Regions from separate parts of the Oceanisphaera submarina genome, predicted to be linked through region 4. Evidence: riboswitches for the same ligand, from Rfam matches in the RefSeq annotation. Region 4 holds a riboswitch; each other region holds the start of a gene.
The links. A riboswitch is a leader RNA that binds a small molecule or an ion and turns the genes downstream of it on or off. The one in region 4 is predicted to bind thiamine pyrophosphate.
Positions count from the first base shown of each region.

Region 1: it holds a riboswitch for thiamine pyrophosphate, as region 4 does, so the genes downstream of both, thiD (bifunctional hydroxymethylpyrimidine kinase/phosphomethylpyrimidine kinase) here and ACLEIV_RS13350 (TonB-dependent receptor) in region 4, are expected to answer to the same signal.
Region 2: it holds a riboswitch for thiamine pyrophosphate, as region 4 does, so the genes downstream of both, ACLEIV_RS10390 (3-oxoacyl-ACP reductase) here and ACLEIV_RS13350 (TonB-dependent receptor) in region 4, are expected to answer to the same signal.
Region 3: it holds a riboswitch for thiamine pyrophosphate, as region 4 does, so the genes downstream of both, thiC (phosphomethylpyrimidine synthase ThiC) here and ACLEIV_RS13350 (TonB-dependent receptor) in region 4, are expected to answer to the same signal.

Region 1 is NZ_JBKGFN010000005.1:174,013-181,627, forward strand. It holds gene ACLEIV_RS07345 (Na+/H+ antiporter subunit C) at 1-160, opposite strand, end outside; gene ACLEIV_RS07350 (Na+/H+ antiporter subunit B) at 161-592, opposite strand; gene ACLEIV_RS07355 (putative monovalent cation/H+ antiporter subunit A) at 589-2,889, opposite strand; gene thiD (bifunctional hydroxymethylpyrimidine kinase/phosphomethylpyrimidine kinase) at 3,119-3,922, opposite strand; TPP riboswitch at 3,996-4,096, opposite strand; gene polA (DNA polymerase I) at 4,196-6,940, opposite strand; gene elbB (isoprenoid biosynthesis glyoxalase ElbB) at 7,264-7,615, shown strand, end outside.
Region 2 is NZ_JBKGFN010000009.1:96,242-103,856, reverse strand. It holds gene ACLEIV_RS10410 (DMT family transporter) at 1-353, opposite strand, end outside; gene ACLEIV_RS10405 (nitroreductase family protein) at 377-985, opposite strand; gene ACLEIV_RS10400 (LysR family transcriptional regulator) at 1,069-1,977, shown strand; gene pyrC (dihydroorotase) at 2,034-3,077, opposite strand; TPP riboswitch at 3,227-3,331, shown strand; gene ACLEIV_RS10390 (3-oxoacyl-ACP reductase) at 3,380-4,153, shown strand; gene ACLEIV_RS10385 (LLM class flavin-dependent oxidoreductase) at 4,153-5,460, shown strand; gene ACLEIV_RS10380 (ABC transporter permease) at 5,580-6,323, opposite strand; gene ACLEIV_RS10375 (ABC transporter ATP-binding protein) at 6,320-7,267, opposite strand; gene ACLEIV_RS10370 (ABC transporter permease) at 7,264-7,615, opposite strand, start outside.
Region 3 is NZ_JBKGFN010000004.1:7,743-15,357, forward strand. It holds gene cysP (thiosulfate ABC transporter substrate-binding protein CysP) at 1-668, opposite strand, end outside; gene ACLEIV_RS05325 (exoribonuclease II) at 849-2,816, opposite strand; gene ACLEIV_RS05330 (o-succinylbenzoic acid (OSB) synthetase) at 2,888-3,802, opposite strand; TPP riboswitch at 4,079-4,182, shown strand; gene thiC (phosphomethylpyrimidine synthase ThiC) at 4,266-6,215, shown strand; gene thiE (thiamine phosphate synthase) at 6,212-7,615, shown strand, end outside.
Region 4 is NZ_JBKGFN010000013.1:108,672-116,286, forward strand. It holds gene ACLEIV_RS13340 (glutamate-5-semialdehyde dehydrogenase) at 1-71, shown strand, start outside; gene ACLEIV_RS13345 (hypothetical protein) at 137-565, shown strand; gene ACLEIV_RS13350 (TonB-dependent receptor) at 829-2,904, opposite strand; TPP riboswitch at 2,956-3,061, opposite strand; gene ACLEIV_RS13355 (protein disulfide oxidoreductase) at 3,399-3,917, opposite strand; gene ACLEIV_RS13360 (protein-disulfide reductase DsbD family protein) at 3,914-5,965, opposite strand; gene ACLEIV_RS13365 (hypothetical protein) at 6,018-6,416, opposite strand; gene ACLEIV_RS13370 (LysE family translocator) at 6,398-7,000, opposite strand; gene ACLEIV_RS13375 (YceB family lipoprotein) at 7,159-7,615, opposite strand, start outside.

The sequences.
Region 1 (7,615 bases), on a different contig from region 4:
GTGCACCCCGTACCAGACCGCCACCGGTCAGGATCAACAGGTTGGCGGCGTTGGACAAAATCATGAGCCCGATCACCAGTTTGACGATGCTGCGTCTCAGCATCATGAACAGCGCCGTGGCGTAAAGACCGCCAATCACGAAAGCAAACAGGTTTTCCATTTATTCCCCCACCTTGTCCAGTGACAGCAATATGGTCGACACCACACCGATCACCACCAGGTAAACACCGATATCGAACAGCAGCGGAGTACTCACCGCCAGCTCGCCGATGCCCGGCACATCAAGAGTTGCCCACTGGCTGGTCAGAAAGGGCTGACCCCGGAATATCACGCCTATCATGCCGCTCAGCAGCGCCAGCAGCAGCCCCACGCCCATCAGCAGTTGGCTTTCCACCTTCAGCAGCTTTTTGGTGCTGCTGGCATCGAAGGCGAACAAATGTAGGGCAAAGGCGCTGGACGCCACCAGACCGGCGATAAACCCCCCCCCGGGCTCGTTATGGCCGCGCAGCAGCAGGAAGATAGAAAACAGCAGCAACAGCGGCACCAGCAAGCGGGTGGCGGTCTGCAGTATGATGGAAGTATCAGACTTCATTTCTGGGTCTCCCAGCGAAAGCGGATCATCGCATTGACACCGATCGCCGCCAGCGCCAGCACGAAGATTTCACCCAGGGTGTCCAGCGCCCGGAAATCGACCAGGATGACGTTGACGATATTGCGCCCGTGCGCCGCCACATAGCTGTTTTCCACCAGATAAGCGGTAATGCCCTCGCCCGGTAGAGAAGACTGGTTCACGGTGAGCACCATCATGGTCACCAGCACGCCGAAGGTCCCGGCCACGGCCGCATCGCGCCAGCGTACCAGCGGGCTGGACAAGTCCTGAAAGCCGGGCAGACGAAACAGCACCAGCACCAGCATGATCACGGTCAGGGTTTCGACCAGCACCTGGGTAATAGCCAAATCCGGGGCGCTGAAAAACACGTAAATCATCGCCATGGCAAACCCCAGCACCCCGATGGCGGCTACCGAGCCCAGCCGCAGGTGGGTAGCGCCGGCATAGATCACCGCCACCACCATCAGCACCGCGATCACCACCTCGTAGAAGCGCACCCCCTCAAACGACAGGGAGTAGACAAAGGCGTCTTCAGACCAGAAGGTATAGGCCAGAAGCGCTATGGTGGTCAGCAATATGGTCAGAATATAGCGAGTCATGTAGCCATTCTGCAGCACCCGGGTCTGCCACCGGGCCAGTGCTACCAGCGCGTCCATCATCCGCTCGTAGCCCCGTTCTGGACCATATGCCAGGGGCCCGAGAGCGGCGGCCAGGGGATTACGTATCCGCTCCCAGTAATGGTACAGGAGTCCGCCACCCACCAACGCCAGCGCACTGAGCAGCAAGAGCAGGTTGAAGCCATGCCACAGCGCCAGTTCCGGCTCGGCCGCCGGTGCACCGTCGATGGCGGTCACCGCCGCCTGCAGCAGAGGAGACACCAGGCCTGGCATCAATCCCAGCAAGAGGCCGACGATGGCCAGCAGGGTAAAGCCCAGCCGCATCGACAGCGGCGCTTCGTGGGGCGTTTTCGGCGTGGGCTTCAAGGCCCCGTAAAAGGGTTTGATCGCCACCAGGGCAGCCGCCGCCACTATGCCGATGGCGGTGATCACCGACAACCCGATCAACAGGTTCGATAACCAGGGCGCGCCCAGCGCCGATTCGAACATCAGCTCCTTGGCGATAAAACCGAACAGGGGCGGAATACCGGCCAGCGACAACGCCGCCAGGGTGATGAACAGCGCCGTCTGCGGCATGTGTTTTCGCAGGCCACCCAGCTCGCGCACATCCTTGGTGCCGGTGGCGTGGTCCAGAGTGCCCGCCGCCATGAAGAGCGCGCCCTTATAGAGCGCATGGGCCAGCAGGAACACCATGGCCGCTTCCAGCGCATGGGGCGTGCCAATACCGATAAGCATGGTCAGGGTGCCCAGAGCCATGATGGTGGAAAAGGCGAGAATACGCTTGAGATCCGTGCTGCACACCGCCATCAGGGCGCCGACCGTCATGGTCACGCCGCCAAACAGCGACAGGGTCAGCATCCAGGCCTCGCTGCCCGCCATCATCGGCTGCAGCCGGGCCATCAGGTAGACTCCGGCCTTGACCATGGTGGCCGAATGCAGATAGGCACTGACCGGGGTCGGCGCCGCCATGGCGTTGGGCAGCCAGAAATGAAAAGGGGTCTGGGCCGACTTGGTGAAGGTGCCCAGCAACACCAGCACCATCATCGCCAGAAACAGCGGGTGCTGCTGTATGTTGGTGCCTCCGGCCAGCAGCTCGTTCAGCTCGAAGCTGCCGCCGATGCTCCCCAGCAGGATCAAGCCGGCCATCAGCGCCAGGCCTCCGCCGGCGGTGATAAAGAACCCCTGCAGCGCCGCCTTGCGGGCCTTTTCCTGTTCGTGGTTGAAACCGATCAGCAAATAAGAGGTAAAGCTGGTCAGCTCCCAGAATACAAACAGGGAAATCAGGTTGCTGGACAGCACCAGCCCCAGCATGGCGGACATGAAGGCCAACAGATACATCAGCAACTTGTGAATATCTTTATGGCCCTGCAGGTAGCGGCCTGCATAGATAAAAATCAGGGTGCCAATACCGGTGATCAGCAGCGCAAACATCAGGCTGAGGCCATCGACCATGAAATTGAGGTTGATCCCCAGACTGGGGATCCATTCATGACTGAACAGCACCACCTGGCCGCTGGTCACCTGCGGCCAGAACGTCAGGAAATACCCGAACAGGGCGGCTGGCAGCACCGCCAGGCACCAGCCAATTTTCACCCCCATAACGGGGGTCAGTCGTGGCACCAGCATCGCCAGAATAAAACCAGCTATAACAGCAACAAGCATGAGAAAAACGCCTCCTTTCCATGCCGGTTCAGGCAATAGAATGAGCTAAGAGAGAGGGGAGAAAAGCACAGCGCACAGACTATAGTAAGGAAGTGTTTCGATTGGTTTTCAATCAGTTAATCGATTTTTTTTTGAGTTTTTATGGCGGCCGATATTACAAGCCGCCCCGATAAAACACAAGCAGAGCCGGACGCGCCGACTCTGCTGCCGATAAATCCCGGAGCGCAGCTCAGCGATCGAAAAAATGCTCCACCGGCCCCCGCCCCTGGCCGATGCGCAGCGTGCTACCGGCCAGAATGGCTCTGTCGATATAATGCTTGGCGCTGGACACCGCCAGATCCATGGACAGTCCCTGGCCCAGATAGCAGGCCAGCGCCGCCGACAGGGTGCAGCCGGTACCGTGGGTATTGGCGGTGATCACCCTGGGGGTATCGAAACAGCGTACCTCGCCGCCCCTCAGCAACCAGTCCGGGCTGCGCGACTCCTGCTGCAGAAAACCGCCCTTGAGCAGCACGGCGGCACAGTCCAGACCGGCCAGCCCCTCGAACAGGGACTCCACTTCGGACAGGGTCGCCGGCAGGGGGCTGCCGATCAGCGTCGCCGCCTCCGGCAGGTTGGGGGTGATCACATCGGCCAACGGCAGCAATTCTGCTCGCAGGCTGTTCACCGCCTCTTCGGCCAGCAGCATGTCACCATTGGCGGTGACCATCACGGGGTCCACCACCAGGTGGGCCGGACGATAACGCCGCAACACCTCGGCCACGGTATTGATGGTGGCGCTGTCACCGAGCATGCCGACCTTGACCGCAGTGACCTGCAGGTCACCGAATACCGCCTCCAGCTGGGCCCGTATCATCTCCTGGGGCACCGGATGAACGGCGCTGACACCACGGGTGTTCTGGGCAGTAAGGGCGGTAATCACCGAGCAGGCATAGCCGCCGGTGGCAGAAATGGCCTTGATGTCGGCCTGAATACCGGCACCGCCGCCGCTGTCGGATCCGGCGATGGTGAGTACTATCGCTTTGTGATTCACAGGTTTCTGACTTGAGGGGGTGTGACTGGGCATATCCTTATGGTCCTCCGGGCGAAGGAACCACCGGCAAACTGACGTTTACCCGTTAGTTCCCTACGCCAGCATTAACTGGATCAGGTACAGCGGGTCCGGTTCAAAGACCGTCTCAGCCTTGCGGCCCCCCGACTAACAGCCTTCGATGATAACGACCCCGGCTGGCAAATGCCAGCCAGAAGCCGTGAGGAGTAAATGGTGAGGCGTGAGGTGTTTTCCTTCTCACTCTTCACGCAATAGTTAATGCGCCTGATCCCAGTTGTCGCCTTCGCCGGCTTCCACCAGCAGGGGGACATCCAGGCTGGCGGCCTGCTCCATCAGCGCGCGGATCTGTTCCTTGAAGTCCGCGACCTTGTCTGCCCGGATTTCGAACACCAGTTCATCGTGCACCTGCATCAGCATGCGTACCTCATCATCCGCCTGTTGCTCCAGCCAGCCGGCGACCTTGATCATCGCCTTCTTGATGATGTCGGCGGCGGTACCCTGCATGGGGGCATTGATGGCGGCTCGCTCGGCCCCCTTGCGGCGGGCGCCGTTCTTGGCGTTTATTTCCGGCAGATACAGCCGGCGACCGAACAGGGTGGACACATAGCCCTTGTCGGCGGCCAGGGTGCGGGTGTCTTCCATGTAGCGCAACACACCGGGATACCGCTCGAAATAGATATCCATGTAGCTCTGTGATTCGGCACGGGGAATGCCGAGCTGGCGCGACAGTCCGAAGGCGCTCATGCCGTAGATCAGGCCGAAGTTGATGGCCTTGGCCCGGCGACGCTGTTCGGTAGTCACCTGCTCCAGCGCCACGCCGAATACCTCGGCGGCGGTGGCCTTGTGGATATCCAGCCCCTGGGCGAAGGCGTCCAGCAGGCCCTTGTCCCGGGACAGGTGCGCCATGATACGCAACTCAATCTGGGAGTAATCCGCCGCCACCAGCTTGTAACCGGGTGCCGCCACGAAGGCCTGGCGAATACGCCGCCCTTCCGCGGTACGGATGGGGATATTCTGCAGATTGGGATCGGAAGACGACAGGCGGCCGGTGGCGGTATTGGCCTGATGATAAGAGGTATGAATACGGCCGCTGTGCTCGTTGACCATCTGCGGCAGCTTGTCGGTATAGGTGGACTTGAGCTTGCTCAGACCCCGGTATTCCATCAGCAGTTTAGGCAACGGATAGTCCAGGGCCAGCTCCTGCAGCACCTCTTCGGCGGTAGACGGCGCTCCTTTGGGGGTTTTCTTCAACACCGGCAGTTCGAGCTTGTTGAACAGAATCTCGCCCAGCTGCTTGGGAGAGCCCAGGTTGAAGGGTTCGCCGGCCAGCTCGAAGGCTTCCAGCTCCAGTTCTTTCAGCCGCTTGGCAATCTCGTCGCTCTGAACGGCCAGCAGGCCGCTGTCGATGCCGACCCCCGTGTATTCCATCTGCGCCAGAATCGGTACCAGCGGCATTTCGATATCACTGAACACCTGCTGCAGCTCGGGATCGGCGGCAAGCATCGGCGTCAGGTGATGATGCAGCCGCAGCGTGATATCGGCGTCTTCCGCCGCATAGGGGCCGGCCTGCTCCAGCGGTATCTGGTTGAAGGTCAGCTGTTTGGCGCCCTTGCCCGCAATCGACTCGAACGAGATGGTGTTATGGTTGAGGAAAAACGCCGCCATGCTGTCCATGTCGTGCCGGGTCTGCACCGAATTGAGCACATAGGACTCCAGCATGGTATCCAGCCCAATACCCTTCAATTCGATGCCGTGATTTTTCAGCACATTGGCATCGTACTTCAGGTTCTGGCCCAACTTGATGAGCCGCTCGTCTTCCAGCAGCGGCTTGAGCGCTCCCAGTACTACAGCTTCACTCAGCTGCTCGGGCGCATCCAGATAGTCGTGCCCGAAGGGGACATAGGCCGCCTGGCCCGGCTCGATGGCAAAAGACACGCCCACCACCCGCGCATCTCTGTAGTTGAGGCTGGTGGTTTCGGTGTCGAAGGCGAAATAAGGCGCCTGGGCCAGCCGCTCGACCCAGTCGGTCAGCTGCGCTTCGGTGAGCAGGGTCTGATAGTCGGTGGCCATGGCCGGCTCTCTTGCCGGCTCTCTTGCCGGCGCATCGCCCAGGCCTGGCTCCAGCTCTTCCAGCAGGTTGCGGAATTCGTATTCACGGTAAAGGGTTTTCAGGGCCTCGGTGTCCGGCTCGCTCTGCTGCAAGTCCGCCGGGCCCCACTCCAGCGCCACGTCGGTCTTGATGGTGGCCAGTGTGTAGGACAAGCGCACCATTTCCTCATGCTCGACAAATTTGGCGGCAAAGGTCTTGGAGCCACGAAAGCCCAACGCGGCTACCTTGTCGGTATTGGCGGCGATCTCGTCGATGGATCCCAGCCCCTGTAGCAGCGCCAGCGCGGTTTTTTCGCCCACACCCGGCATGCCGGGAATGTTGTCCACCTTGTCACCGACCAACGCCAGCAGATCGATGATCAACTCCGGCGGCACGCCGAATTTTTCCACCACGCCGTTCCGGTCCATGAAGCTGTTCTTCATGGTATCCATCAGCAGCACATGATCCGATACCAGCTGGGCCATATCCTTGTCGCCGGTGCTGATCACCACATCCAGCTGCTGCTCGGTGGCCTGTCGCGCCAGGGTACCGATAACATCGTCTGCCTCTACCCCGTCCTCGATCAGCAACGGCAGTCCCATGGCCCGGATGATGGCATGGATCGGTGCGACCTGACTGCGCAGATCGTCCGGCATCGAAGGTCGCTGGGCCTTGTATTCCGGATAGATATCGTCGCGAAAGGTCTTGCCCTTGGCGTCGAACACCACCGTCACCCGGGAGTCGGGAAACTGCTTGTGCAGGCTGCGCAGCATGTTGGTGACCAGTCGAATGGCGCCGGTGGGGCGGCCGTCGCTGGTTCTCAGATCTGCCTGCTGGGAAGCAAAATAGGCACGGTACAGATAGGAAGATCCATCGACCAGGATCAGGGGTTTGGCAGGAATGGCAACCATGACGTTTTTCTCGTTAATGCGTTGGTCGCTAGCATGCCACAGCCGGGCCGCCGACACCACGGCGGCCCCGAACCAGCCTGTGGATAACTCTGTGTAAAGCGGATCGACGGAAGATCTTGATAAAATAAAAAACCATTTATTTATCAATAAATTATAATTTAAATATGGATCTTGCCTGCGGATCTTGAAATGTGGAAAATAGGCAACAACGACGTTCTGCACAATTGTTGAGCGAAATAAATGCTAGCATAGTTCTGACGGATCGCCCGGCGCTGGATCACAAATTCTTAATGCCAAATTTAATGCCGAACAAGGAGACTGACATGAAAAAAGTTGCCGTTATTTTAAGCGGCTGCGGCGTCTATGACGGAGCAGAAATTCACGAGGCCGTGTTGTGTCTGCTGCACCTGGCCAGACAAGGAGCCGGTTATCAGTGCTTTGCCCCCGACAAGCCCCAGCATCATGTGGTCAATCATCTCAGCGGCGAAGAAGAGCCCGGCAGCCGTAATGTGCTGGAAGAAGCTGCCCGCGTCGCCCGCGGCGACATCAAACCCCTTACCGAACTGAAGGTCGACGACTTCGATGCCCTGCTGCTGCCCGGTGGTTTCGGCGCCGCCAAGAACCTGTGCGACTTCGCCGTTCATGGCGCCGATGCGCAGGTGGATCCCCAGGTAC
Region 2 (7,615 bases), on a different contig from region 4:
GTGCGTAACAGCCAGATCCCCAGCAGGCTGGTAAGCACGGGCACCAGAGTGAACAGGGTACCCGTGTTCAGGGCGGAGGTGGTATGCAGAGCCTCAAACAGACAGATAAAAAACAGTGAATAGAAAAGACTGATAACCAGGCCTCGCGGCAGTGCCGGCAGCAGCTTCTTTCGTCGTTCGGCGTTAATCAATATCCAGGGCAGCAGCAGGGCTGTAGCGAGCACAAAACGCAGTAGCGTCAGGGAAGCTGCCGGTGCTGCGGGGGCCAGCTGTGCCGAAACGATGAAGGAGCCAGCAATAAAGAAAGTGGCTAGCAGCACCTGCAGATGGGCGTACCCGTTTTGCGTAAGCATGTTTTTCTCCCCCTATGGCCGGCTCAGTCTTCAAAGTGATTTTGTACCCGTACGCAGTCCAATGAGCGTTGCCCCGGCTTTGGTCTGGCCGCTTTGTCCGCTTTGCCAATGGTCAGCATCATACCGATAACATGATCGTCGGGTAGCCGGATTAGCTCGGCAACACGTTGGGTGTCAAAACCGATCATGGGACAGCTGTCGTAGCCCATGGCCTTGGCCGCCAGCATGGCGGTTTGTGCCACAATGCCAACCGAGCGAATCGCCTCGTCACGTTGCAGTTGAGGCCGGTCTGCATAGAAGCCGTGAATCATCGACAACATGAGGTCACGAGTGTCGGTGGCAACATGGCGCCAGCAATGTTCGGGGTTGCGTTGCCAGGCCTGGGTATCGGCACAAAGCACCAGTAGCAGCGAAGCATCGGTTACCTGTGTTTGATCCCAGGCGGCTTCTCGCATTTCGGCGCGCAGCTGTGGGTCTTCCACCTGCACAAAACGCCAGTGCTGCAGATTAAAGGAGGTGGGAGCCTGCAACATATATTGGAACAACCGCTCAATATCGGCATCAGGCATGACGAAGGCAGGATCATATTGTTTGACTGAACGGCGTGCCATGATGGCGTCGAGGGTGTGCATGTCGTTTTTCCTGTGAATCATTCAAGTTGGTGGCCAGTATTTCATGTGCAAAAATGAAGAAAAACAGAATGGACGCATAGGTTATGTGCATAAATGCACGGCAGGATGACTGGCATGAAATTTACACCGCCTATCAGGTGGCCCAGCTGGGTTCGCTGAGCGCGGCGGCTCAGCAGCTTGAGGTGCATCACAGTACCGTGCTGCGGCGCATCAATGCGCTGGAGGCCAAGATGGGCACTCGTCTGTTTCATCGTCATGCCCGGGGGTATGCAGTGACCGAGGCCGGGCAGGCATTGTTGACCGCAGCCGCTCAGGCCGAAGAGACGTTTAGCCGGATGCGCGCCCGGGTGAACGAAAGCGAAGCCCTGGCGGGTACCTTGATCCTCACCTCGGTCAACAACCTGGTGCCTTACCTGACGCCCTTGCTGGCCGAGTTTCAGCAACTGCACCCTAATATCCGGCTGGAATACGCCGCCGACAGCCGGGTCTTCCGGCTGGAACAGGGTGAAGCCCATGTTGGGATTCGTTCGGTATTCAAACCGGAAGATCCAGACTATGTGGTGCAGCGCCTGACCCGGACCACGGGTACCCTTTATGCCAACCGCGAATACCTGCGCCGCCATGGCCGCATGTCGTCTCTGGAAGATATAGAAGGGCACCGCTTTATCGGTACTACCAGGCCGCGTCCCGGCAGTATGTACATGCGCTGGATGGAGCAGCGAGTGCCACCGGAGCAGATTTTTTACCGGGTGCAGGACTTCACCGGCTTTGTTCCTGCCCTTCAGGCCGGGATGGGGTGCGGGCCGCTGAGTTGCTGGCATGCCAGCCTGGCGCCCGAGTTGCAACCTCTGCTGACTCCTCCCGAGGAGTGGGCTCACGATCTCTGGCTGACCAGTCACGGCGATTTGCATCGCACCGCCAAGGTGCAGGCCTTTACGCAGTTCCTCAAGCGGAGGATCGCCGAGCGTCAGAATGACTTTATGCCGGCTTAAGGCTGAAATAAAAAACGCGGCCTAAGCCGCGTTATTACTTCGGCTGAGAGGCTGGCTTATTTCACCATCCAGTCGATGGTTTCACCGGCGCGGATCGGCACCAGCTGGTCGCCGCCCAGCGGCAGGGTGGGGTCAACGGTCCAGCTTTCTCTCACCAGGGTGATGGTGTCGGTATTGCGGGGCAGGCCGTAGAAGTCGGGGCCATGGTGGCTGGTAAAGGCTTCCAGCTTGTCCAGCGCGCCGGCTTCTTCGAAGGCTTCGGCATACAGCTCCACGGCGGCGTGGGAGGTGTAGGCTCCGGCACAGCCGCAGGCGGCTTCCTTGCGGTGCTGGAAGTGCGGAGCCGAATCAGTACCCATGAAGAATTTCTTGTTGCCGCTGGCGGCCGCCCGTACCAGCGCCTGCTGGTGGGTGTTGCGCTTGAGAATGGGCAGGCAGTAGAAGTGCGGCCGGATGCCGCCCGCCAGCATGTGGTTGCGGTTGAACAACAGGTGGTGAGCGGTGATGGTGGCCGCCACGTTGGCGCCGGCCTGCTCCACGAAGTTCACCGCGTGTTCGGTAGTGATGTGCTCGAGCACGATTTTCAGTCCGGGGAAGTCGCGTACCACATCCGGCAGCACGGTCTCGAGGAACACTTTCTCCCGGTCGAAGATGTCGATGCGGGAGTCGGTCACTTCACCGTGTACCAGCAGCAGGGTGCCGGTTTCCTGCATGGCTTCCAGCACCGGGTAGATGTTTTTCACATCGGTCACGCCCGAATCGGAGTTGGTGGTGGCACCGGCCGGATAGAGCTTGCAGGCCACAATCTTGCCGGTGGCCTTGGCCTTGCGGATTTCCTGCGGGTCTGTTTTATCGGTCAGGTAAAGGCTCATCAGCGGCTCGAACCGGCTGCCCTTTGGGCGTACCGCCAGGATGCGATCGTAGTAGGCCAGTGCCAGCTCGGTGGTGGTGGCCGGCGGCAGCAGGTTGGGCATCACGAGGGCGCGGCCCAGATAGCGGCTGGCATCGCGCACCGTGTCTTTGAGTTGTTCGCCATCGCGCAGGTGCAGGTGCCAGTCGTCGGGGCGGGTGATAGTCAGTGTGGTCGTTTTTACGGTCATAGTCGGCTCGGCGTGTTATCCATTACATCCAGATGTTCATTATCCACTTAGCGGCGGTTTTCACCAAATCTGCTGAAGCCTTAAGCCGCTCGGGCTGCTGATCGCTTCCGGCTTAAGGCTTACAGCTCCCCTCTGGTGTGTTATGGTCTGGGAGTGACACGGGGTGTCTTGCGGGCAAGGCCGGCAGGGCTGAGATAACACCCGTCGAACCTGATCCAGTTCATACTGGCGAAGGGATGTCAGCCTTTCGGCTATCGGCATATTCTGCCAGTCCATGCCTTCGCCTCTAACAAGAGGTAGCGATGCAAATGTCCATCAATCTGAACGAACAGCTGGTGCTGGTTACCGGCGGTGCCCGTGGCCTGGGCGAGCACCTGGTGCGCGCCTTTCTGCGTGAAGGTGCGCGGGTGGTGATCAACTATCTGCACAGCGCCGAGGCGGCAGCAAAGCTGGCGGCGGAAGCCCCCGGTCGTGCGCTGGCACTGCAGGCCGACGTGACCGATGCGGTTGCGGTGCAGGCGTTGTTTGCACAGGCTCATGAACATTTTGGCAGCCCGATCACCACCGTCATCAACAATGCCCTGCCGGCCTTTTCGTTCAATGGCGACGCTCGGCCGCATGCCGGTCAACTGCGCTGGGAAGATCTCAACCAACAGCTGGAAGGCGTGGTCAAAGGCGCCCTCAACACCACACAGGCGGCCTTGCCCGGCATGCGCGAGGCGGGCTTCGGTCGCATCGTCAACGTGGGCACCAATTTGTTCCAGAACCCGGTGGTGCCCTACCACGACTACACCGCCGCCAAGGCGGCGCTGCTGTCGCTGACCCGTACCCTGTCGCAGGATCTGGGCCCGGACGGCATTACCGTCAACATGGTGTCCGGCGGCCTGCTGCGCACCACCGATGCGTCTGCCGCCACCCCGGAAGCGGTATTCGACTACATCGCCGCCAACACCCCGCTGCGGCGGGTGACCACGCCGGCGGAATTTGCCGACGCCACCCTGTTCTTCGCCTCGTCCTGGTCCCGTTCGGTCACCGGCCAGAACCTGGTGGTCGACGGCGGCCTGGTGAAAAACTGATGGCGGCCCAGAATCAAGACCAGCGCATGATGCACCTGAACCTGTTTCTGTTCGGGTGCGGCCATCACAGGGCGGCCTGGCGTCACCCCGACTCGGCGGTGGAGCAGTTGGGTGATATTCGTTATTACGAGCGGCTGGCGCAGACCGCCGAGCGCGGCAAGCTGGATGCGGTATTCTTTGCCGACGGCCAGTCCACCGGCAATGTGGCGGACGGCAGCTACTGGTTTCTGGAGCCGCTCACCGCCATGGCGGCCATGAGCCGGGCCACGGATCGCATTGGCTTTATCAGCACCGTCTCCAGCACCTTTTTCACCCCCTTTCATGCCGCCCGCATGATGGCGTCGCTGGATCATATTTCCAACGGCCGCATGGGCTGGAACGTGGTGACCTCCATGTTCGACGTGGAAGCCCGCAACCACGGCTATGAGTCGATGCCGGCCCATGCCGAGCGATATCGCCGGGCCGAGGAGTTTGTGGCTGCGGTGATCAAGCTGTGGGACTCCTGGCAGGCAGACGCCCTGGTGATGGACCGCGCCGGCCACTACGCCGATCCTGAAAAAGTGAACCCCATCAACCATCACGGCGACTTCTTCCTGGTGGACGGCCCACTCAATGTGCCGCGTCCGCCCCAGGGCCATCCGGTGCTGTTTCAGGCCGGCGCCTCGGATCAGGGCCGGGCACTGGCCGCCCAATGCGCCGAGGCCATTTATGCGGTGGCCTACGATCTTCCGGCGGCCCAGGACTATTACCGGGACATCAAGCTCCGGGTGCGGGAGGCGGGTCGTAATGTCGATGTGCCCATCATGCCCGGGCTGGTGACCTATGTGGCGTCCACCGAGGCCGAGGCCAAGGCCAAGCAGCGGGAGCTGGACGAGCTGCTGCCCGCCGATGCTTCATTGCGTCAGCTGGGTACCTATGTGGGGCTGGATTGCTCCGGCTGGGAACTGGACGCCCCGGTACCGGCTTTGCCGTCACTCGAGGCGTTCACCGGGCCTAAGGGTCGCTACGGCACCATTTTGCGCATTATCGAGACCGAGCAGCCGACGGTGCGCCAGCTGCTGGGCCGGCTCGCCGCCGGCGGCGGCCACTGCACCATGGTGGGCACACCCGAGTCCATTGCCGACCGTATGGAGCTGTGGTTCCGCAACGAGGGCGCCGACGGTTTCAACCTGATGCCGCCCTCGCTGCCTGCAGGCATCGAGGACTTTGTCGATCAGGTGGTGCCCGAGCTGCAGCGTCGAGGCCTGTTCCGTACCGAATATCAGGGCAGGACCCTGCGCGATCACCTGGGGCTGGCAAAGCCGTAAGGGAAGTGGTTTAAGGTGTGTGACCCCCGCGGAGGCGGGGGTCCATGCAGCAGGCCGCGTCGAGGTTAAGGCCGTGCACTGCTGCTCTGGATGCCCGTGTGCATGGGCATGACCATCAATTACCCACCCGGCGGCGACAGCCGCCGTTCCAGCCTTTGAAACAGGGCATCGATCAGGATGGCCACCAGCGCCACCATGATGCCGCCCTGCAGCACGAAGGCCATGTTGTCGGTCAGCAGGCCGGCAATGATTACTTCCCCAAAGCCCTTGGCCGCCACCGTCGACCCTATGGTGGCGGTGCCGATGCTGATCACCAGCGAAATACGAATGCCGGCGATGATCATCGGTAATGCCAGCGGCAACTCTACCGACCACAGTTGCTGGCGCGGGCTCATGCCCATGCCGCGCGCCGCCTCGCGCACGCTGGCGGGTACCTGTTGCAGACCGGTGACGGTGTTTTCATAAATGGGCAGCATACCGTAGAGAAACAGCGCCACCAGGGTGGGCGTCAGCCCGAAGCCCAGCGCGGGAACCGCCAGCGCCAGCACCGCTACCGGCGGAAAGGTCTGGCCCAGATTGGCGATGGCCCGGGCCAGGGGCAGAAAATCCCGACCGGCGGCGCGGGTGACCAGAGTACCGCCGCCCAGGGCCACCAGGGTGGCGGCGGCGATGGCGATGAACACCGCCGCCAGATGCCACAGCAGCAGGTTCAGAAAACTGTCTCGGGGGTAGATGGCCGGGGCCCTTGCATCGACCAGCGGGCGAAACAGTGGCTCCAGCCATGCCATGTTGAGGGTCATGATCAGCAACAGCAGCAAGGGGAGGCCGATGCCCGACCAACCGCGGACAGATGAAAATGTCATGTTCTGGCACCCTGTTGCAGCAGATCAGGCATAGTGACCTGACCGAGGTGCTTGCCGGCGGCATCCACCACCCGAAGGCAGTCGGCGCCTTCCCAGATCAGCAGTGCCATGGCGTCGCGCAGGTTGGCGTCGGCCGCGATGGTGGGAGCCGGTGATGCCGATGGCTGTTGCAAGGGCGTCATCACCTGACTCACCTGCTTGATGGCGAGGAGGCGTAAAGAGCGATCCAGCCCGCCCACCAGACTCTGTACGAATCCCTCCCGTGGGTGGCGCAACAGGGCTTCGGGGCTGTCCAGCTGGAGCAGCTCGCCCTTGTCCATCACCGCGATCACATCGGCCATCTTCACCGCTTCTTCCAGATCGTGGGTCACCATTATGATGGTGATGCCCAGTAGCTGCTGCACCCGCAACAGTTCGTCCTGAAGGTGCTCCCGGGTCAGCGGGTCCAGGGCGCCGAAGGGCTCGTCCATCAGCAGCAGCTCCGGCCTTGCTGCCAAGGCCCGGGCCACGCCGACCCGCTGTTGTTCGCCGCCGGACAACTGATGTGGATATTTGTCGGCGAAGGTGGTGGCATCCAGCTTGAACAGGGTCAGCAGCTCGGTAACCCGCGCATCGATGTCCGCTTTTTTCCAGCCCAGCAGCCGGGGCACGGTGGCGATGTTCTGATGGATGCTTCTGTGCGGAAAGAGCCCGACCCCCTGAATGACGTAGCCGATGCGGCGGCGCAGCTGTTCCGGCGGCAAGCGGGTAACATCCTGCTCGTTGATCAGGATCTGGCCCCGGCTGGGTTCTATCAGCCGGTTGATCATGCGCAGAGTGGTGGATTTTCCGCAACCGGAGGTGCCGACCAGCATGCAGAACTGGCCGCGCTCTACCCTGAACGAGAGGTTATCGACGGCCATTTGTGCGCCAAACTGTTTGCTGAGTGCTTTTACTTCGATCATGCTTTTCCGCCTTTCTGTAGGGCTATCAGGGTGTCGATGACGATGGCGAACAAGAAGGCCAGCACCAGAGTCGGTACCGCGCCCAGAATCACCAGATCGGTGGCGGTTTGCCCGAGCCCCTGAAAGATGTAGGTGCCGAAACCGCCGCCGCCCACCAGGGCCGCCACCGCCACCAGGCCTATGTTCATGGTCACCACTACCCGCAGGCCGGTCAGAATCACCGGCGTGGCCAGCGGAAATTCTACCTGCCACAGGCGCTGGCGGGCGTTCATGCCCATGCCGGTGGCCGCCTCTCGCACCCGGGCGTCTATCTTGTCGAAGCCCAGCGCCGTGTTGCTGACGATGGGC
Region 3 (7,615 bases), on a different contig from region 4:
GCGCTGATGTTGTTCACTTCCGACTCGAAGGTGATCAGTACATCACCGATGCCACGTTCCACAAAGGTGGTGGTGGCGCCACGGCCGCCGGTGTCGAATACCGCCACCTGCTTGATCAGCTTGCCCATGTGCTCGCGAATCTTGTCTTCATCGCCGTTGAATTGCTTGTGGGCGGCGCCCCAGGCGGCCAGATAGGTATAACGGCCGTTACCGGAAGTCTTGGGGTTGGGGAACACCAGCTGTACGTCTTCCCGGGTCAGGTCGTCCCAGCTCTGGATATTCTTGGGGTTACCTTCACGCACCAGAAACGCCATGGTGGAGAAATAGGGCGAGCTGTCGTTGGGCAGACGGGCCTTCCAGTCGGCGGGGATCAGCTTGCCCTTCTGGTGCAGCACGTCCACGTCGGTGACCTGATTGTAGGTGACCACGTCGGCACGCAGGCCCTGCAGAATGGCTTGCGCCTGGCGGGAAGAGCCGGCGTGAGACTGTTTTATCTGCAGCTTTTCACCGGTTTTCTGCTCCCAGTGTTCGATGAACACCGGGTTGATGTCGGCAAACAACTCGCGGGCGATGTCGTAGCTGCTGTTGAGCAGTTCTTTTGCCTGAAGAGGGACGGCGGTGCTTAACCCAGCGGCAAACAGCAGGGTAGCCAGAAGAGATTTACGCATGAGGAACTCCAGGGACAATATAGATGATGACCCGAGTTTAATATTCTCATGAGATATTTAAACCAAGTTTGATAGTCTTTTAAGTAATATGAAAGCAAGAGTGGATCTATCGAGACCGACTAACAAAAAAAGGGCCTGCATATGCAGGCCCTTTTCACGTCAGCTTTTTACCGATGGGCCTTATTGCGGGGCGACCGGTGAAATCGGCTGTGCCGGCTTGGCGATCAGCGAGCGGGTATCTTCAATTGCTTCGGTAATGATCACCTGTACCGCCTGACCCAGCTCGTACAGCGGGGCCTTGTCCAGGTAAACCCGGCCATCGTCCCAGCTGCATTCCAGTCGATCCCGGTTGGCCAGGATCAGCGAAGAGGGCATGAACACCACGGCACCGTTTTCCTGCAGGCGCAGCTTGACGCCACCGCGACCGATGTCGATCACTTCGGCATCGAACACCTTGCCTTCGGCCACGGCCGGCTGCAGGTAACGCACATACAGCCAGTCGGCGATATCGCGCTCGGCCCGGCGATGCATGCGGCGTTGTTCGGACAGATGTACCGCCAGCTCGACGCTGGGAGCGTGCACTTCATGGGCCTGCTCGGCGAGGATGGCCTTGATCAGACGGTGGTTGACGATGTCGCCGTATTTACGAATCGGCGAGGTCCAGGTGGCGTAGGCGGTCAGGCCCAGGCCAAAATGCTCGCCCGGGGTGGCGCTCATGGCGGCAAATGACTGGTAACGACGAGTGCGACTGTCCAGATAGGTGGTGTCGCGTGCGTCCAGCCAGCGGCGCAGGGCACAGAAGCCTTCCAGGCTCGACAGGGTTTCCGGCTCGAAGGGGGCCTCATGGGTCTGTAGCAGCTCGACCAGGCCTTCCATTTTTTCACTGTCAAAACCGGCGTGCACGTTGAAGATACCGGTGCCGGCATGTTCGGTCAGCCAGCTACCACAAGACAGGTTGGCGGCGATCATCGCTTCTTCTACCATCTGGTTGGCGATGCGACGATGATCGACCAGAATGGCGGTGACGTTGCTGTCTTCGTCCAGTGCAAAGCGGTAATCGGGTCTGTCTTTGAACACGATAGCGTGCTCGCTGCGCCAGGCGCTGCGGGCATGGGTCAGGGCGGTCAGCTCACGCAACTGCTCGGCAATGACCTCGCTGCCGGGCTGCCAGTCGCCGATTTGCTCGACCCAGTCAGAGACCTGATCGTAGCTTAAGCGGGCCTGGGAGCGAATGCGGGCGGCGAAGAATTCGGCCTTGCCGGACACCTTGCCGTCAAAGTCGATAAGCAGACGGGCACAGAGGGCCGGACGCTCTACCCCTTCCTGCAGCGAACAGAGTTCGTCGGCCAGGGTGCGGGGCAGCATGGGAATGTTGCGGCCGGGCAGATAAACGGTAAAGGCGCGTTCGGCGGCGACGCGGTCCATTTCGCTGTCGTGGGCGACATAAGCGGTCGGATCGGCGATGGCAACGGTCAGTTCCCAGGCGTTATCCAGCTTCTTCACGCTCAGGGCATCATCCATATCCAGCGTGGATTCGCCATCGATGGTGAAGAAGGGCACCTCGGTAAGATCCTGACGCGGCAGTGTGTCTTCCAGCGTTTGCCATTCGGCTCTGTCTTCCGGAGCCTGATTGGCCAGCTTGTTGCGGGCCAGCACCACCCACCAGGGGGCGATGGGGTCCTCAACGCCGGCAATCACTTCTACCACGCTTGCGAAGAAACCGTTGTTGTCTTTCAGCGCGTGGCGGGTAAGTTCGCCCAGCACCCAGTCGCCTTCTTTCAGGCTTTTTTCGTCCAACCCCTTGATGGCGCGTGCCTTGATGGCATCTTTCATCAACGGATGATCGGGCACGATATTGAGCCGATCACGGAACCACTTCACCCGGGCCACAAAGCGGGTCACACCGGCCTCGATCAGGGTCTCGGGTTCAACCAGTTCGCGATCGTTTTCGGTACGCACCACGGCGGTAATGTGATCGCCATGCATCACTTTTTTCATGTGCGGCGGCGGAATAAAGAAGCTTTCTTTCTCGCTTACTTCGAGAAAACCAAAACCTTTGGAGGTGCCTTTCACGATGCCTTCTTTAATGGGAAGGGTTTCGCGGATCTGTTGCTTGAGCTGGGCCAGCAGGGGGTTGTTTTGAAACATAAGTAAAGACCTGTCGAAATATGCGCCTGACTATACGGATTTACCCCCCCGATGCCAAGGAAACCTTGGTGCTAGCCGTGGCGCTGGATCAGCCTGAGTCTGGCCATGTCGGGGCGGCCCTTATCGTCCATCCCCTGATCCAGCAGGTAGCGCAAACGGCCCAGTGCGGCCGGCCGGCCCGGATTCCACTGTTGCGAGAGGTGGGCCAGCTGGCGGCAGCCCAGGCCGCTTTCCAGGCTGTCGGCTAGCATCACCTCCAGCCCCTGTCGGCGGGCCTGCTCGATCAGCTGCCGACACAGCGCCAGCCCGCCCAGCTGGCTGGGTCTCAGCACCAAGGCCTTGAGTTCGTCGAATACGCAATAGTCGGTGCCGGCATAACGGGCGAGGTCGAAAGCCACCGGCCAGCCGTGTCGTTCGGCCAGTTGCTGGCCCGCATCCATGTCGGCGGCCGGGTCCAGCAGCCAGTCGACTCGTTCGCCGTCGATTCGCTGCCACAGGCCGGTCATTTGTTCCGGCGACAGCCGACCGCCCGCGTCCAGCACCAGCCGTAACGAAGGGGCCAGCAGGGTAAGCTCGCGCACCAGGCCTGCATCGTGTTGCACATCGCCGGTCAGGGTAAGCCAGGCTCGGCTCGGATGCTCCCGGCGGCAGCGCCAGGAGCGAATGATGGGGTCGCGGGCGCCTTCCAGCAGCGGCAGTGAAGACGCGGTGTCACCGTCCATTTCGCTTACTCCGGCCAGGGCGCAGTCCAGCCCGAACTGCACCGAGGGCAGGCGGGCGCCATGTTCTCGACCCTGGCTCAGCCGCCGGCAGGCGGCCAGCACATCCTGCTCGGCATCGACCAGCGATTCGCCGGGCAGGGGCGCGATTTCGCCCCAGTGGCCGTTAATATCCACATAAAAACCCCGGCGCCGGCTCAGGGAAGTCCCGTTAATGGCCAGTCGCATGGTCAGGGGAAGTTCATAGGCATAAACTGCAATCTGCATGTGAGGGTCCCGTCAGGCTCGTCAGAGGTATCTTTGGATGAAAATAACATGAGGTTTGGTCACAGGGTAGCGTCTTGCATCGGAGTGGTGCATTTTCGGCGGCCGTGTTGGCGGTACAAACAGGCGACGCCGGAGCGGATTTTTTGTCTTCTGTTGATCAAGCGGTAAAAACCACCATGAATCCAATGCTTAAATGTTTCATTGTGGTTAATTTTTTATAGACCACATGTCGAGTAATGGCTTTGCTTTTGTGAGCCGAGTCTGTTTATACTGGCCACCATCTTGTCGGAGTGCTCTATACGGGCTGAGACCACGAAAGTGGGATCCGTTGAACCTGATCAGGCTAATACCTGCGTAAGGGAAACAAGTGAGAACCTGGCGCCATACCTCTTCTTCTGCCGAGTTCTTCCTCAACACTCCTGGCAAGCATTTTCACCCTCAATGGATTCGAAGTGAGATTGCTATGTCAAAAATAAACCGTCGTGAAGTTCGCAGCCAGGCTCAGGAATTTATCGATAACCTGAAAGGCGAGCATTTCCCTAATTCCCGCCGCATTCACATCGAAGGCTCGCGCCCGGACATCAGGGTCGGCATGCGCGAAATTCATCTGGCCGACAGCTTCAAGGGCGGCACCGAAGAAAACCCCATTCTCGAGCCCAATGCGCCGGTTCCGATCTACGACACCGCCGGCCCCTATGGCGATCCCGAGGCAGAGCTGGATGTACGCAAGGGCCTGCCCCAGATGCGTCGTCAGTGGATTCTGGAACGCAACGACACCGAGGAACTGGAAAGCGTCACCTCCGAGTTTACCCAGCAGCGTATGGCCGATGATGGCCTGGATCACCTGCGTTTCGAGCATATGCCCAAGCCGCGCAAGGCCAGGGCCGGAGCCTGTGTGACCCAGCTGCACTATGCCCGTAAAGGCATCATCACCCCAGAGATGGAATACATTGCCATCCGCGAGAACATGGGCCGCGAGCGGGTGCGGGACGAAATGCTGCTGCAACAGCATCCGGGCCAGAACTTCGGTGCCAACCTGCCGGAGAGCATTACCCCCGAATTCGTGCGCAAGGAAGTCGCCGAAGGCCGCGCCATCATTCCGGCCAACATCAACCATGCCGAGTCCGAGCCGATGATCATCGGTCGCAACTTCCTGGTGAAAATCAACGCCAACATCGGCAACTCGGCGGTGACTTCATCCATCGAAGAGGAAGTCGAGAAGCTGGTGTGGGCCACCCGCTGGGGCGCCGATAACGTGATGGATCTGTCTACCGGTCGTTATATTCATGAAACCCGGGAATGGATACTGCGCAACAGCCCGGTACCCATAGGCACAGTGCCCATCTACCAGGCGCTGGAAAAGGTGAACGGCGTGGCCGAAGACCTGACCTGGGAAGTGTTTCGCGACACCCTGATTGAACAGGCCGAGCAGGGGGTGGATTATTTCACCATCCACGCCGGCGTGTTGCTGCGTTACGTGCCCATGACCGCCAAGCGGGTGACCGGTATAGTGTCTCGTGGTGGCTCCATCATGGCCAAGTGGTGTCTGTCGCATCACAAGGAAAGCTTCCTCTACGAACATTTCCGGGAAATATGTGAAATCTGTGCCGCCTACGACGTGTCTCTGTCGCTGGGTGACGGCATGCGTCCCGGCTCCATCGCCGACGCCAACGACGAAGCCCAGTTTGCCGAGCTTTATACCCTGGGCGAGCTGACCAAGGTGGCCTGGGAATACGACGTGCAGGTGATGATCGAAGGCCCGGGTCACGTGCCCATGCACATGATCAAGCGCAATATGGAAGAGCAGCTGGAGCATTGTCACGAGGCGCCCTTCTATACACTGGGCCCGCTGACCACAGATATAGCCCCCGGCTACGACCACTTCACCTCCGGCATCGGTGCCGCCATGATCGGCTGGTTTGGTTGCGCCATGCTCTGCTACGTGACCCCGAAAGAGCATCTGGGTCTGCCGAACAAGGAAGACGTCAAGCAGGGCTTGATCACCTACAAGATTGCGGCCCATGCCGCCGACCTGGCGAAAGGCCATCCGGGCGCGCAAATCCGCGACAACGCCATGTCCAAGGCGCGCTTCGAGTTCCGTTGGGAAGATCAGTTCAACCTGGCGCTGGATCCGCAGACCGCCCGATCCTATCACGACGAAACCCTGCCGCAGGAATCCGGCAAGGTGGCCCACTTTTGTTCCATGTGCGGACCCAAGTTCTGCTCCATGAAGATCACCCAGGAAGTGCGTGACTATGCTGCCGCCCAGGAGGCCATAGCGGTGCAGCTGGTAGACATGGACGGTAATCATGAAACCGTGGTCGCCGGCATGGAGCAGATGGCGGAAGAATTCAAGAAACGCGGCGGTGACTTGTATCACCAGGCCGACAAACTGGAGCGAGAAGCTTTATGACAAAACCCATCGTCTGGACCATCGCCGGTTCCGACTCGGGCGGCGGGGCCGGCATTCAGGCCGACCTGCACACCATTCAGGCACTGGGCGGCCACGGCTGCTCGGTGATTTCCGCCATCACGGCGCAAAACTCGGTGTCGGTATCCATGGTGGAGCCGGTACTGATGCAGGCCTTTACCAGTCAGCTGGTATCTCTGGCCACCGACATGCAGGCCGGTGCCATCAAGATTGGCCTGCTGCCCGGTGGCCTGCGGGCCGAGGTGCTGGCGCGCTACCTGAAGGAATACCGCCGCCAGTGGCAGCCCTATGTGGTGCTGGACCCGGTGGCCATCGCCAGCACCGGCCAGGCCATGGCCGAAGCCAACCTGCTGCCGGCCATCAAGCAGCACCTGCTGCCGGAAGTGGATCTGATCACCCCCAACGCCGTTGAACTGGAAGCACTGTCGGGCATAGTGCCCGATTCGCCCGCCAATGTGCGTGCCGGTGCCGCCGCCCTGCGGGAAATGGGTGCGGGCGCCGTCCTGGTCAAGGGCGGCCACCTCGACTGGACCGGGGATCAGGCCATCGACTTCTACAGCGACGGTGAGCGGGAAATCTGGCTGGCCAGCCCGCGGCTGGAAACCCGGCACGGTCACGGCACCGGCTGCACCCTGTCTTCCGCCATCGCCACCGCCGTGGCCCAGGACTACCCGATTGAAGACGCCCTGGTGCTGGCCAAGGCCTATGTCAACCAGGGCCTGAAAGGTGCCGAGGCCATCGGCGCCGGCGCCGGCCCCGTGGCCCATCTGGGCTGGCCGACCGAGCTGGCCGACTTCCCCGCCGTGGTGATGCCGGGCACTGCCCTGGCCGCACAGCTTGGCATTAATGGCCCCAGCACCCGGGGCGAGTTCGCTCCCATGGATACTCTCCAGCTGGGGCTCTATCCGGTGGTGACCACCATCGCCTGGCTGGAGCGCTTGCTGGAGCAGGGGGTGCGCACCCTGCAACTGCGCATCAAGGACAAGACCGACGCCGAGGTGGAAGAAGACATTCAGGCCGCGGTTGAGCTCGGCAAACGCTACCAGGCCCGGCTGTTCATTAACGACTACTGGCGGCTGGCCATCAAGCACGGCGCCTACGGGGTGCATCTGGGCCAGGAGGACATCGAAGTAGCGGATCTGGAGGCCATTCGCGCCGCCGGTCTCAAATTAGGCCTGTCCACCCACGGCTATTATGAAATGCTGCGCGCCCGGGAGCTCAAGCCATCCTATCTGGCGCTGGGCCATATCTTCCCTACCAAAACCAAGGACATGCCGTCCCGCCCCCAGGGGCTGGAGCGACTGCATCGTTATGTGGCCTTGATGGAGGCGGAGTTTCCGCTGGTGGCCATCGGCGGCATCAGCAAGGACCGCGTGCCGCTG
Region 4 (7,615 bases):
GCCCCATGGGGTTGGAAGAGCTGACCAGCTACAAGTGGATAGGCCAGGCGGATTACCTGATCCGCGACTAATCGCACATTGCTGAATAGACACACCGGCGACCCTGGTCGCCGGTGCATGGTGAAGAGAGGATATTATGCCATCCAAGCTGTTGGACGCCCTGCTGCTGGCAATGCCGCTACCTGCCACTCTTGAGTCGTGGCGGCAACACCTCAAGAGCCAGCTGCCCTATCCGGTACAGGGAGCACAGACGCTGTTTATCGGAGCTCCTGCTCTGGTCATAGTGGCGTTTCAGCACGACAGGGTAGAGGTGCTGCTACCGGCCATGCAGTGGCGTCATCACGACATTCATACCGTCAAACCCCGTTCCCAGGGGGTGGTAGAGGCACGTAATGGCAGCCTGGAACAGTTGATGATGCTGGTAGAAGACACCATAGCCCTGAGGCTGAAGTCGTTTCACGAATGCAGCAGCTGCGGCAAACGCTGCGCACCCGAGCTGCTGGGTTCCCTGCAGGGCGAACCCGTATGCCGGGACTGCATCAAGGGCCGACGAGTGTTGTTTTAGGCTAACGTTCAGTCGGTGAAAGAAAAAGGCCGTGCTCTTCAAGAGTACGGCCTTTTTTATGGCCGGCAGATGAATCTAGAACTATAAAATCGCTGCTCCCTCCCGCTCGCTTGTCTCCGGCAGTGTGTGGCTGGCCTGGATGCACCAAAATGTACAGCGAGTTTCAAGCGGGCAGCCAGCCAAAAGCCGCCCTCGTGACAAGGGCGGCTTTTTTAGGGGTAACCAACGGGGTCAGCCGGTATGACGTTTCACGCCGGCGTGGTTTAAAACGAGAGCTTGGTGGTCACACCAAACATGCGGGGCGCACCCAGCTGTACGTATTGCTCTGTGATATAGCCCTTGCGAGGATCGTTGGGGAACTGAAAGCCACGCACCGCGTACTCTTCATCGGTCAGGTTTTTGCCCCACAGGGTGACGCTCCAGTTATCTTGCTGGTAGCCCAGACGGGCGTGTAGCAGAGCGTAGGCATCAGATCGCGCACTGTGACTGTCGGAGAAGTAAAACTGGTCTTTTCCTTCTACATCAAGACCGGAAAACCAGCCCTGGCCGTGATCCAGGCTTGCACCCAGCGCGAATTGATATTCGGGAGCGTGCGCCGCATCGCGGCCATCAAAGTTGGCGTCGGGCTCTTTCAGTTGGGTGTTCAGCAAACCCAGGCTGGCGTGCAAACGCATGGCGTCGGTGGCCTGCCATTGAGCCTGGGCTTCCAGACCATAGCTGTAGGCCCGCTCGGCGTTGGCAGTGTAGTCGGTATAAGTACTGGAGTTGTCGGGACGTATTACGGTGCGCGAGGCGTTGATTTGTGCGTCGTCTCGTTGTTGAAAGAACACCGCTACTTGTGTCTGCAGGCTGTCATTCAGCAAGTTGTGCTTGGCGCCCAGTTCGTAGTTCCACAGGGTTTCGGCGGCAAAATCGCGTAGTGCGTTGGGCAGGTCGCCGTTTGAGTTATAGCCGCCGACCTTGTAGCCCCGGGCGATCAGTGCGTACAACATTTGGCTGTCACTGGTCTGATATTCCAGCGCTACCCGGCCGCCCCACAACAGATCCGTGGGCTTGCTGCGGTTACCGTCGCTGTCGCTATAAAAGGTACGGTCTTGCTCCAGGCGCAGGCCATTGATCCAGGTCAGCCTGTCGGTGAGCGCCGTTTCCAGCTCGCCATAGCCGGCAAATCGGTTAGCTTCATATTCACTGGTAAAGTTGCTGGGTAGATAGGTGTACTCGCGGTTCAGGTCCGAGCTGCGATGAAAGTAATAGAGGCCGCCGGTCCAGTCGGTAGTGTCGTTGAACAGCATGGATTCTTCGGTGGAGATGAAGCGTACATCGGCGGTGGCACCGCGCTCTTCGCGGTAGTAATTGTCGGTGGCACTGTAGGTGTCCGGGTGCAAACCGGGGTAAGTCCAGTCCACATCGAAGCCGTATTCCAGTTCACTCTTGTTCACGCTGATAGCGGTTTCCAGAGTAAAGGCGCTGTTGCCATACCAGCTGCTTTTGCCCGACAGTGCCAGGGTTTCCTGGCGGTCGTGCCCTGGATTATCCGACAGGGTGTGGCGGCTGTTGTCGAGGGAGAAGGCGTCGTAACCGTTGTCGATATTGGCGTAGAAGGCGGTCAGATCCAGGTCCAGATCGTCGCTGGCGGCAATGCGGAACTTGGTGCGCAGCAGCGTCTCGTCGATGTTATTGGTATCGTCGCGACTCAGATAATCGTTTTTAATAAAGCCGTCACTGGTATTACGCTGCGCGGCGATGCGATACGCCACCTTGTCGCTGAGCGGCCCCCCCACGGCAGCGGCCAGATTATGGGTGTCGTACTCGGCCACCGTGAGTTCCACATTGCCTTCCAGAGTATCTGTGGGCTCGTTGGCGCGAATGTTGATGAGGCCGGCCAGGGCGTTGGCGCCATAGAGGCTGCTTTGCGGGCCTCGTAATACTTCCACTTGATTTGCATCCAGCAGGGTGGCGCCCATGGTCATGGCGCTCATGTCTATGCCGTCTACCAGCACGCCCACCGAGGGGTTAACCACGCCGATGAACTGGCTGCGCTCGCCCACACCGCGAATTTGATAGTACTTGCCGCGAGAGGCGCCGGCACTCAGGTTGACGTTGGGCGTCTGGGCCAGCACATCTTCCAGATGGTTGTTGCCGGGCTTATTGAGCTCGGCTTCATCCAGCACGCTGACGCTGCTGGCGGTGCCTTGCAGGCTGTCTTCGCGAAAACTGGACGTCACCAGGGTGGGTGCCAGGGTGTAAACCCCGTCCTGGTTATCGGCAGCATACGCAGGCAGCGCAGCCATAATGCTCAAGGCAATGGCGGAGGGGAAAAAAGGGATCAATTTGGGCACTTCAAGTCTCCGTATAGGTACGAAAACCCGGTAACAACAAGAGCAGGGCAGGGCGTTGCGGCTTCCTATTCCTACGCCGGTATTAGCCGGATCAGGTTCAAAGGGTTCGCATCATTCGCATCTCAGGCAGTCATGGCTGCCACCCCTTAGGATATGACTTTTGGTTATAAGTCACCCTGTATTATACCTATTCAGGAATAGATATCGACATATATGAAGCAAACCTGGCGGGCGCTGGGTGAGTATGATCAACATAGGAGTGAGCGAAGAATGCTGAACCTCTTTGGCTACAAGAAGCAGGATTGGCAGACACCCGGGTCTCCTGGTTTTCCGCTAGAATCTGCGGAATGGAGGCATGCCACCGGGTTCGTCGGCAGGGTTCTGCCTTTATTTATTCTGTTTGGTTGTAGCCGTCGGTATCGATCCGAAATAAAAAGGCCGTGCTCTTTATGAGTACGGCCTTTTGTTCTGGTTTTATCAGTTAGCAAATGAGTTTAGCCCATCAAGCGGGCCAGCCATAATCGCAGGTACATGCCCGGCAGCGTGGTGATGCCGGCGGTGGCGAAACGCAGCTTGCCCCGGCTGGCCACCATCAGGGTGGGGGTCACGCCGACGCCCAGCGTCTGGCCCAGTCGATGATCCTTGTCGTTCACCACCGCAAAATCATATCCCTTTTCCCGTACATAGCCGGCGACCTTGGCATCCGGGCCCGAGGCGATGGCGATGCTGACGACCGGCGCGCCGACCAGATTCACCATGGGTGACACCAGCCTGCACACGCCGCACCAACTGGCCCACACATAGACCAGCACAGGTTGTTCCCGGCTCATGGCATCGAGGTCGATGGTGTCTCCGCTTAGCGTGGTCATGCTGCTGAGGGCCGCTACCTCGGTGGGCAGATCCCGGCTGCGCCACAGATCGGCGGCCGTTACCACTGTGGCAATCAACAGCAGGTAGATAAAGCCTGAGCCTATTTGCTTGCCCCAGCTGCCGCTTTTCGTCTTCGACCTCACGGTTTTGCCTCATTGAGGGCATCGATCACCTTCTCGCTGGTCAGCAGCACCTCAAGTGCCTTGCCCTGAGGCAGGCCGGGGCCGAACACCTGATTGAAGGGAATACCGGCGCGCCGGTTGGCATGCAGATAATCGGTAATGGCGGCGTCGGGGCGAGTCCAGTCGCCGCGCATCAGCACCATGTCGTCTTCCTGCAGGGCCGAGTAGACAGGGTCACGCAGTGTCACGCCTATCTTGTTGGCCTGGCAGGTAATGCACCAGTCGGCGGTGATGTCGACAAAGACCCGCTTGCCGGCGGCTACTTCGCGTTCGATACGCGCCGGATCCAGCGGCTGCCAGTTCAGCTCATCCTTCACCGGGCTGACCCAACGAGATTGAGTAAGCAGGGCGGTGACGCCCCCGGCGGCGCCCAGCAGCATCAGGCCGGCCAGGCTGAACACCAGACCCCGGGCGCCGTAATGACGCAGCAGTGACCCTATCGGCAGCGCGATCAGCAGGATGGCCAGCGCCAGGGTGGCGGTGCTACCCAGGGTATATTGCAGCAGCGACAGCAGCCAGAGGCTGGTGGCGAGCAGCATCAGGCCGAACAGCCACTTCACCTTGATCATCCAGGCGCCGGGTCTGGGCAGGAGACCGATGACACCGGGGAACAGCGCCAGCACCAGCCAGGGCAGCGCCATGCCCAGCCCCAGACCGGTGAAGATGGCAATCAGCACCAGCGGCGAAGACGCCAGCGCCACCGCGACTGCGGTGCCGAGGAAGGGGGCCGAGCAGGGGGTGGCGAGCAGGGTGGCGAACATGCCCTGCAGCAGATGGCCGCCGTTGCCGTGGCCGGGACGGGTGGCCAGCCAGGTACTCATGGCCGTGGGCAGGCGCAGTTCGAACAGCCCGAACAGGTTAAGCGAAAACAAGGCGGTGACCAGCAGCATGAAGCCGATAAAGCCCGGTTGCTGGAACTGTATGCCCCAGCCGAGTTGAGCGCCGGACCAGGTCAGCGCCAGCATAAAGCCCGCCAGCGCCCAGAACGACAGCATGATGCCGAGGGCGGACCACAGCAGGGGACGGCGTACTTCTGATCGGGTGCGGTGCCCCAGCAGCAGGCTGTTGAGCTTGAGCCCCAGCACCGGCAGTACACAGGGCATGATGTTGAGGATCAGGCCGCCGAGCAGGGCATAGAGCAGTACCAGCACCAGCGGGGGAGCCGTTGCCGCCACCGGGGGCAGGGTGCCACGGGTGATGGAGCCGGCCAGCTCTTCTGCCAGTCCTGCATCGGTGGCGGTAATGACCACCACCTGCTCATCCAGATTCAACGCCGGATCCCAGCTGCCGACCTTGAAGCGGGCTTGCAGCCGGGTGTCGTTCACCGTCAGTTGCGGCTGGCTGAAGATGCTGCTGTCGAGTTCGTCGACGTATACCGCCGGTTGCTGCCAGCCTCGGGGGTTGGTCAGCGTCACATCGAGCTGTTTGGCGGCCGGATCCCAGACAAGCCGCTCGGCCTGCACCAGGCTCGCCGGCCGGGGTACTCGTGACACCGCCTGCTGATACCGATGATTCAGCGTCTCGTCGGCGAGCAGCTGCGGCTCCAGCGGCAATTGCAGTGAATATTCGGTGAGCACACAGATGGTGGTGCAGCTGGGTAGCGTCAGCAGGCCTTCAAAGGTGACCGGTTTTCCGGGTTCAGCAGGTGACAGCTGCAGTGGGAAGTCGACGGCATTGTGATAGCCCTGGGTTTCGACCCCGAGCAGGGTAAAGCGTTCGGGCAGCGGCCATTGCCAGTTGACCGACAGCAGGTTATCGGACGACTGCCAGTCCAGCCGGGGTGCTATGCCCCCTTCGCCCGGGGAGCGCCAGTAGGTTTTCCAGTCGTCTTGCAGGCGAACCTGCAACAGCGCCGGATAATAGTTATTGGCCGCATCATAGGGGCCAGCCTGTACCAACCGCACCTGCACCGGGGGGTGCTCGGGTGCCTGTAGCCAGCCGGTATCGGCGGCCTGCAACGGCAAGGCCGCCGATAACAGCAGGATAAAAAAGGTAAAAATTCTGATCACGAATAGAGTCTCCGGTGGATGAACGCAAGCTTACAAGATGGCGGCGTCAATCTCACTCCCGGAACACGCACAGCACCAGGTGTCGCCGTCGACCGGCATAAGGTGGTGGTGGAGGTGACCGGCGGCAATACCGGCCTGTACGAGGCACCAGCAGCCAGAGAGACAACAACAGCAGCAAGATGGCCAGCATCGGTTCCAGTTGATTCCATACCTTGCTCAGGAGCTGTTCCGACAAACTGCATTGATGGCCTTGGCTGTCGACGGTTGCCTGGCTATCACCGGTCAGCAGGATGTTTTCTGATTGATGGGCCGAGGCCGGGCAGGAAGAAACGAGGCCAAGCCGCTGGCTCAGACACAGGCTGATGACGAGCAGTGCCAGCAGCAGTGCCAGCCAGCCGGGCTGGCGTGGCATCAGCCGACGGCGCTTCGCTGTTAACCGACTGCCAGCCACAGGGCCACTCCCAACATCAGGCTGCCGGCGATACGGTTCATCAGCTTGACCTTGCCCTTCTGCTGCAGCACCCGACTCAGGGTGCGGCCGCCGCTGGCATAGAGCAGCAGGCAGATGAACTCCAGTGACAGTATGATCGACACCAGCATCAGCAGCTGGCCGGCAAGCGGCGCCTGGTTATCGATAAAGGGGGGCAAGAGGGCGACGAAAAAGGCCCAACCCTTGGGATTGGCGATGGCGGTGATGAAGCCCTGGCTGATGAGGGTGCGGGCCGGTATATGACGCGGACCTGCATCCACCGGGTTCAGGGCCAGTTTGCCTTTGGAGCGCCATAGCTGGATGCCGAGCCAGGCCAGATAGAGGCCACCGCCGTACTTGAGTAACTGAAACAGCTGCGGGTATTGCAGCATGACCGCGGCCACGCCGACCACCGCCAGACAGGCCACCAGGCCCACGCCGACCAGCTCGCCTACCATCATCCACAGGGTGCGGCGTACCCCGACCGTCATCCCTAACGACAACGCCAGTGTCATGCACATGCCCGGCGTGACCGAGACGAAGAAAAAGGTGGGGATAAACACCATCAAGACTGCGGAACTAATAGCACACCTACCTGTTGTTCTGGCCTGGGTTATACATCTTGTCCGCCATTGTAGGCCAAATGCAGGACAAGGGGCTATGGCTATTTAGCGGAGAAACAACGTCATCACTCCTCGCCGGATTAGCAGCTAATTGATTAGCCTTAATCGCTGAAACGGGGGCTGAATACCAGCCGGCCGGGGGCTATATCCATTGCTACCGGGGCCTTGCTCAGCCAGCTGTAGCGGCTGTCGTCGAGTCGGTAAACCGGCTGATTTTCCAGCACGGCGCGCAGCAACTGCATCATGCCGGCCGAGGCGGCGGTCATGTCTCCCTTGTAGCCGAAGGCATCAACCTCGCTTTGCAGCAATCTCAAGTCACGCAAAAAAATCGCATTCTGCTGGCGGTCGTAGACAGGACGGCCCTCGATGGCCAGATCCAGCTGGGCCGGAAAGCGGGCTATCAGGGCATTGATGGCGGTTTCGCCCTGCAGGTTGAGGCGCACTACTTGACGGTTCTCGGGACCTATCTGCAAGTCCAGCTTGTCAACCCGGGTCTCTACCAGGCCCTGGGTGAGGCGCGGCGCCTGCTGTTCCAGCAGGGTAAAGAGCGACTTTTCA